One region of the Heyndrickxia sp. FSL W8-0423 genome, then DNA from elsewhere that is predicted to be linked to it. Evidence: riboswitches for the same ligand, from Rfam matches in the RefSeq annotation. Region 1 holds a riboswitch; the other holds the start of a gene.
The links. Region 1 has a riboswitch for preQ1 ahead of MKY81_RS08005 (QueT transporter family protein). Riboswitches for the same ligand answer to the same signal wherever they lie in the genome.

Region 1 (3,663 bases):
GTTTGTCTGTTTGCAAAGGTACTGGAGAAAAGACAATATCAATTTCTCTATTGAAATTTTCAAATTCACGAACAGATAGTGCATTATAGAAATAAATTTCAGGAAACAATCCTCTTAATGTATTTTCCATCAACTTTGATATAGATACTCCATTTGGACAAACAACGACAGCCTTTTTCTTTATTTGAATTGTTTCACCACTATTGATTAAATGTCCACCGAGGAAGATTGTAATAAACATAACTTCACTTTCAGGAATACTACATCCTATATATTCTTCCAGCGGTTTAATTGAATCTTTGACAATATAATGGATTGCATCAAATTCTTCACTAAATTTCTCAATCATCGAATAATTGGTCGTTAAATGATATTTAATTCGATAATATGCCGGTTTCATGTGCAAAACTAATCTTTCCAGTAATGCATCTTTATCTTTTAAAACGATAACTGCTTTTTTCTCAAAAAGATCTAAACTATCTCTCAATGCTTGGATGAATTGTGGCAATTCATTTTTTGTTAAAAATTGTGACGATAATACATTTGATGTTAGCAACTGCAACGTTAGAAATAAACGTTCAGCCTTTGGAATATCTTTCCCATCCTGAATGAGGATTTCAGCCGCTTCAAATTCCTTTGTATCAGATAACTCTTCATAATCAATATGGTAAGGATTAGATACGAGCTTACCTCTATTTATTCTTTTTGAAATAATAGCAATAACATAAGGGAGAAGTTTCATTCTTTCATCACTAAATTTCAAATGAAGTCTCGTTTCAACCTCTTCCATTTGTGCTTTCAGCCTTTGAATCTCTTTCCCTTGTATTTCAATTATTTGTTCAATATAGGATTCACCATTATAAATACTAAATACGGATTGTAAAACATCTACTAAAAGTTTTCTTTTGTTCCATTCAGTTCCCGAAAGATCATAGCCTTTTACTCTCGAATAAACAATTGTTAAATCATATTTAGCGACTATATTTTGAGCCGATTTCAGATCCCGCAGTATGGTGTTTTTGCTCACTTCCATTACGGAGGTAAAATGTATTAATGATAATTCCTCATTACTGCTTAAAATCATTAATAGAATTAGAACTGCTCTTTCTTTTTCCGAAGGAATATATTTTTGTTTAGATGGTTCAATCGTTTCAGTAAACAATTCGATTAATACCGGATTCACAATAAACTTCCCACTATTTGTTCGTTTAATGGCCGGAAAATTTTTTTCCAGTAACCAGTCATTGATTTTCTTAAAGCTATAACTAATTTGCCTTCGAGATAATTGATACTTTTCCTCAAGTCTTGCATTTGATATTTCGGGGTTACCAATAACCTCTTTTAATAAAGAATTACTCCTTTCATCTAAATACATAATTGATTCCCCCTAACATATTTTTAGTTTATCAGAAATTATCAAGCTATTGGTTGCGCTTTCATAACCATTTGTTGCAGGGAAAATGTGCAACGTGATGATGTATTATTATTTTTTCATAAATTTAAATAACTTAAGAGGAGGCAATTGAGCATGCAATAACCTGTGCAGTACATATCGTTGCACAGGCCCTGTCGAAACATTTCATATTGTTTTATCTTGATAATTATTTCGGATGAAACCGATACTTTCCAAGATCAATCCGATCATTCAAGCCGAATTCAATTCCTTCATTTTCAAGAGAAAATTTTTGTATTTGAAAATATTCATCATCCGTAAAGCCAATTTGGCCTTTCGCATTTACCACACGATGCCATGGTAGTCGGTGCTTTTTACTCATTGAGTGAAGGATGCGGACGACTTGTCTCGCTGCCCTCGGACTTCCCGCTAATGTCGCAATTTGTCCGTAAGTCATGACTTTACCTTCGGGGATATGTTGAATAATTGAAATGACTTGTGAAGTAAATGGAGTCATATGCATCTTTTCCTTTTTCTACTAGTTTTGCAGTAATGATTGACGTGATTGTAATATATATTATACTATAATAGCTTGAATATTTTTGAAAGACGTGGTTCGTAACCATCCCACGATAAAAAACTAAGGAGAGAAAAATATATGAAAGTAAAAACACTCGTTGTAAATGCGATTATTGCCGCATTGTATTTTGTAATTTCCCTTGTTATCCAGCCGATCGGATTCAAGGCGATTCAATTCCGGATTCCGGAAATGTTTAACCACTTAATCGTTTTTAATAAAAAATACTTTTTTGGAATTGTTTTAGGAGTCATTCTTGCGAACTTCTTTCTATCACCAATGCCGAATTTTGATCTAATTTATGGTGTGGGGCAATCAATTATTGCATTATTGATTACGATTGGGGTATCATATTTTATTAAAAATATATGGGGACGTATGATTGTTAATACTATTGTGTTCACCTTTACAATGTTTATCATTGCTTATGAGCTGCAGCTAGCCCTTGACCTTCCTTTTCTTATTACCTGGCTAACTACCGCAATCGGTGAATTTGTAGTCATGGCTATCGGGGCACCAATCTTTTATTTCTTAAACAAACGCGTCCATTTTGAAAAACAAGTATAAATAAGAGCGATTACTGTTAGAGCCCTTATTAAGACTAGAAGGTTTTTCTTTAATGGCAGTGCTGAAAGAAAAAAATTTCTCTCAGTTAAACGTAAAAGGGCATGACTGATGGCATCTACATATTCTTTTGAAAGTGTATGTTTATATTCGATTTGAAAAAACGCATTTTTGCTCATCATCCATGCCCCTTTCATGAATATATGTATTTATTGTACCAGAATGCACATTCATATTTCAGCAAAAATGGGTTAACTTTCCACAAATGGCAAATGATACTGTAAAGAAATACCGACAAAGAGAATTAGCTGAATTTCCAAGGTGGACGGATGAAGCTGATACTAATGCTCCAATGAGCATTCCCCACCCTACCACTATGGAAGAACTCCAATGCAAGTAATCGGAATGGTTGAATGATAAAGCAGCAGAGGAAACTCACTCAAATTCTAATCCTGAAATCGATAAACTTTGTATATTTACATGAGTAACAAGGAGAAACGTGCCTAATTTGCCAACTGTTTATTCTTCAAATATCCCCATATCCCTCTTGAATCTTTTTTTCGGTCAATCCCTAAAAAATCACACCTGATAAAAATAAGCGAATAACAACTAGCCAGTTGTGACTATAGGGGGTTTATAGGGAACTAAAAATCTTTAACCAGAATAAAATCCCAGATTTCGGACAAAAAGCAAGGGATTTTTGCTTTTTAAAAGACTTAGCAGAAGGTACTCTTTTTCGAGAACAGCACCGGTGGAGCTATACTAAACAGATTGCCCCCTACACGCTGAAACATGTTTGGAGGTGGTCAATAGTTGGCTTCTTATTAGGTGAATCATGTCCGCAGAACCACCATGTTAACCATATTGTTCGTATTATTAAACCGTAACGTAATTTTAGAATAGTGGGAAAATAACAATTTAACTTATGTCCAAAATTAGGGAATAAATTCGAAAACGACTCTTTCAAGGTACTTGCACCTGAAATTTAAACGATTTACTTCCTACTAAATGACCCACAACCAACATTACTCTTACTCGTCAACAAATCCAAATAAATGATGGGTAGATTATTTAGATTTGATGTATTAAGTAGGTTTAAACACCTAGTATAAATACAATATTACGATAT
Region 2 (3,663 bases), 100 kb from region 1:
CACCCTTCAAATTTTCTTTATGATTTATTTACGGATAAAAGATTAAGAAGGTTTCAAAAATATTTCAAAAAGTTTACGAGTGAAGAAAGTGTATGTAGACAAAACTCTTCGATGCAGAGAATGTCCTCTGCATCGACATACATCTATTGTACCATAATTTAGACTAGGACAAATATTCTATTTCTTTCGAAATGGAGTTTATTTTATTTTTCCGAATAATTTTTACCAATAAATAAACAAATGGTGTGGCAACTATGGAAGCAAGAAATTTAAATACGTATTGTGTAAAGACAAGTGTTGCTAATGCAGCAACAGGCATTGTGCCAAAAAAGGCGATTGAAATGAAAATCGTTGTATCCACTAATTGACTAAGCATAGTCGAGGCATTGTTTCGAAGCCAGAGCTTTTTCACTCCATGTTTTTGCTTCAGTTTATTAAAAACAAATACATCCAGATTCTGACTAACGGCGTAAGAAACAAGACTTGCGATAATGACCCGAAAGCTGCCGCTTAAAATTGTTCGATATTCTGTTTGATGCTCAAAAAATGGTGCAGACGGCAAATAAATCGTAATCGTAATAAAAATAATGGCGAGCATTTGTGTCATTAAGCCTGCCTTTACCGTTTTACGTCCCGCATCCTTTCCATACACTTCAACAATCGTATCCACAATCGGATACGTAAAAATGTAAATGATGACAGCAGCAGGCAACACTGCCCAATCACCAATGCTAAATAATTTTACCGCGACAATATTAGATAAAATTAATAAACCTACAAATATTCCATTTAAATATAACAGCATAGTCGCTTGATTCCTTCCTTATCGATTATCTACTGTTTCAGGATACATATCATGGTTCATCAGACGATATGCTGCCATATCCTCAAATTTAGTTCCCTTTTTTCCATAATTACAATACGGATCAATCGATATCCCGCCGCGTGGCGTAAATTTCCCCCAAACTTCAATATAACGCGGGTCTAGTAACTTGATAAGATCATTCATGATAATGTTTACACAATCCTCATGAAAATCCCCATGATTTCTGAAACTAAATAAATACAACTTTAAAGACTTACTTTCTACGATTTTTTTATCAGGGATGTAGCTGATATACATGGTTGCATAGTCGGGTTGGTGTGTGATTGGGCATAGTGAAGAGAACTCCGGACAATTAAATTTCACAAAATAATCACGATCCACATGCAAGTTATCAACCGATTCCAAGATTTGTGGAGCATATTCGAATGCATATTTCGTTCCTTGATTCCCTAGTAATGTTAAATCATTTAGTCCTTCTTCTTTTTTTCTTCCGGACATAAAAAAACCTCCTTTAAATGTTTCGTACATTTAAGAGAGGTTCACGTTTTTCATAGCTACTATAATAAATGGTCAAAAAGAAAAGCCATATCCTGATATGGACATGGCTTTAAATGACATGAATCCATAGTTTTTTATAGAGGGTTTCAGCTATGAACCTCTCCCGTATGTACGGGTATGAATTTGTACAATTTTTAGCATATAAAAAATGGTCATATCCGTCAATAGGCAATTATTTAGAATCTAGTGCCTGCCCTAAGTCTTCGATGAGATCCTCGATATCTTCAATCCCTACTGATATTCTTATTAATCCATCCTCAATTCCAAGCTCTAAACGACGCTCCCGAGGAATCGACGCATGTGTCATTAATGATGGGATCGAAATAAGACTTTCAACCGCACCAAGGCTTTCTGCTAATGTAAAATATTTTACATTTTTCAATACAGATAATGCTTTTTCTTGGCTTTCTACCGTAAAGGAAATCATTCCCCCAAACCCATCTGCTTGTGCGCGATGGATTTCATGACCAGGATGATCAGGTAAACCCGGGAAGAAGACTTTTTCCACTTTCGGATGCTCTTTAAGAAATTTCACGACATCCAACGTATTTTTTTCAATTTCCTCCATGCGAATTCCTAATGTTTTAATCCCACGAATTAATAACCAACTATCTTGCGGACCAAGAACACCGCCTGTTGAGTTTTGAATAAAATGAACATCCTCACCCAATTTTTCATCATTAACAACAACTAAACCAGCAACGACATCACTATGTCCGCCAAGATATTTCGTTGCACTATGAAGGACGATATCTGCACCTAAATCCAATGGATTTTGCCAGTAAGGAGTGCTAAAGGTATTGTCGACAATCAGTTTTAGTCCTTTCTCCTTTGCAATCTCATTCACCGCACGAATATCAGTAATTTTCAACAACGGATTTGTTGGCGTTTCAACGTAAATTGCCTTCGTATTTGGTTGGACGGCATTTTTCACTGCCTCTAAGTCACTTGTATCGACAAAAGTGACTTCAAGATTGAAACGATTTAATACCTTTGTCATCACACGGAACGTCCCGCCGTACACATCATCTGTTGCAATAATATGATCGCCTGATGAGAATAAATTCATCACAGCAGTAATCGCAGCCATCCCAGATCCGAAGGCAAAGCCGCGCGTTCCATTTTCAATATCTGCAATCAGTTTTTCCAATGATTCACGAGTTGGATTTCCCGTTCTTGAATATTCATATTTAAAATTCCCGACTCCCTCTTGTTTGTACGTACTTACTTGATAGATAGGAGTTGAAACAGCTCCTGTATATGGATCACGACTAATGCCGCCATGAATAAACTTTGTTTTTTTCTTCATCTTTTTTCTCACCTTTCATTGAATTGATAAATCCCGCTGCTTATATATCGTTCACTGCTATCTGGAAAAATGGTCACAATATTCGTGCCAGGTTTTGCTTGCCTTGCTTCTCTTAAGCATGCTTCTAAAGCAGCCCCCGAAGAACTCCCCACTAGAAGCCCCTCTTTTCGCGCAATCTCTGCTAGGCGAAAAAACGCATCCTCATCCGGGATCGTATGAATCTCATCGAAATACTCCCGATCAATAAATGGCGGCAAAAATTCCATTCCTATCCCTTCTGTCCGATGTGATCCAGACTCACCACCATTTAAAATGGAACCTTCTGGCTCAACAACAACTGTTTTAATATTAGGGAGTTTTTCTTTTAAAAAGCGGGAAGTTCCCATGAACGTACCACCGGAACCTGCACCCGCCACGAACACATCAATCTTCCCATCAAGAGCATCGTAAATCTCCGGTCCTAAACTTTCATAATACGTATCCGGATTCGCGAAATTTTGAAATTGTCCAGGGTAATAGGAATTAGGAATTTCTTTTAAAAGTTCCTTAGCCTTCTCAATTGCACCTTGCATTCCCAATTCTGTAGGCGTATTTACTACCGTTGCACCAAGTGCCCGCATGAGTGTTTGCTTTTCAATGCTAAACTTTTCTGGTGTAACGAAAATCGCCTTTACCCCAAACTTAATAGCAGCCAATGCTAGGCCGACCCCCGTATTACCAGCTGTCGGCTCAATAATGGTTCCACCCTCCTGCAGCTTCCCTTCTTCTAATGCTCGTTTCACTAAATATTGACCTAAACGATCTTTGACACTGCCTCCTGGATTAAAATATTCCAGTTTCGCAAATAAACGAACACCCTTTGGAAGTGAATAAGATGTAATTTCAACTAACGGTGTATTTCCAATCAATTCACTAACATGCTTTGCATATTCCATTGCCTATCCCTCTTTTTAGCTAATCGTATCTATGA

Region 2: another riboswitch for preQ1. It lies ahead of queF (preQ(1) synthase); the one in region 1 lies ahead of MKY81_RS08005 (QueT transporter family protein).

Annotation. Positions count from the first base shown of each region.
Region 1 is NZ_JBBPBE010000001.1:1,588,382-1,592,044, reverse strand. Features, by position in the region: gene MKY81_RS08015 (BglG family transcription antiterminator) at 1-1,375, opposite strand, end outside; gene MKY81_RS08010 (MGMT family protein) at 1,602-1,910, opposite strand; PreQ1 riboswitch class I at 1,999-2,043, shown strand; gene MKY81_RS08005 (QueT transporter family protein) at 2,052-2,537, shown strand; gene MKY81_RS08000 (hypothetical protein) at 2,800-2,934, shown strand.
Region 2 is NZ_JBBPBE010000001.1:1,689,212-1,692,874, reverse strand. Features, by position in the region: gene MKY81_RS08490 (queuosine precursor transporter) at 164-805, opposite strand; gene queF (preQ(1) synthase) at 824-1,324, opposite strand; PreQ1 riboswitch class I at 1,445-1,491, opposite strand; gene MKY81_RS08480 (bifunctional cystathionine gamma-lyase/homocysteine desulfhydrase) at 1,557-2,693, opposite strand; gene MKY81_RS08475 (PLP-dependent cysteine synthase family protein) at 2,702-3,628, opposite strand; gene MKY81_RS08470 (class I SAM-dependent DNA methyltransferase) at 3,658-3,663, opposite strand, start outside.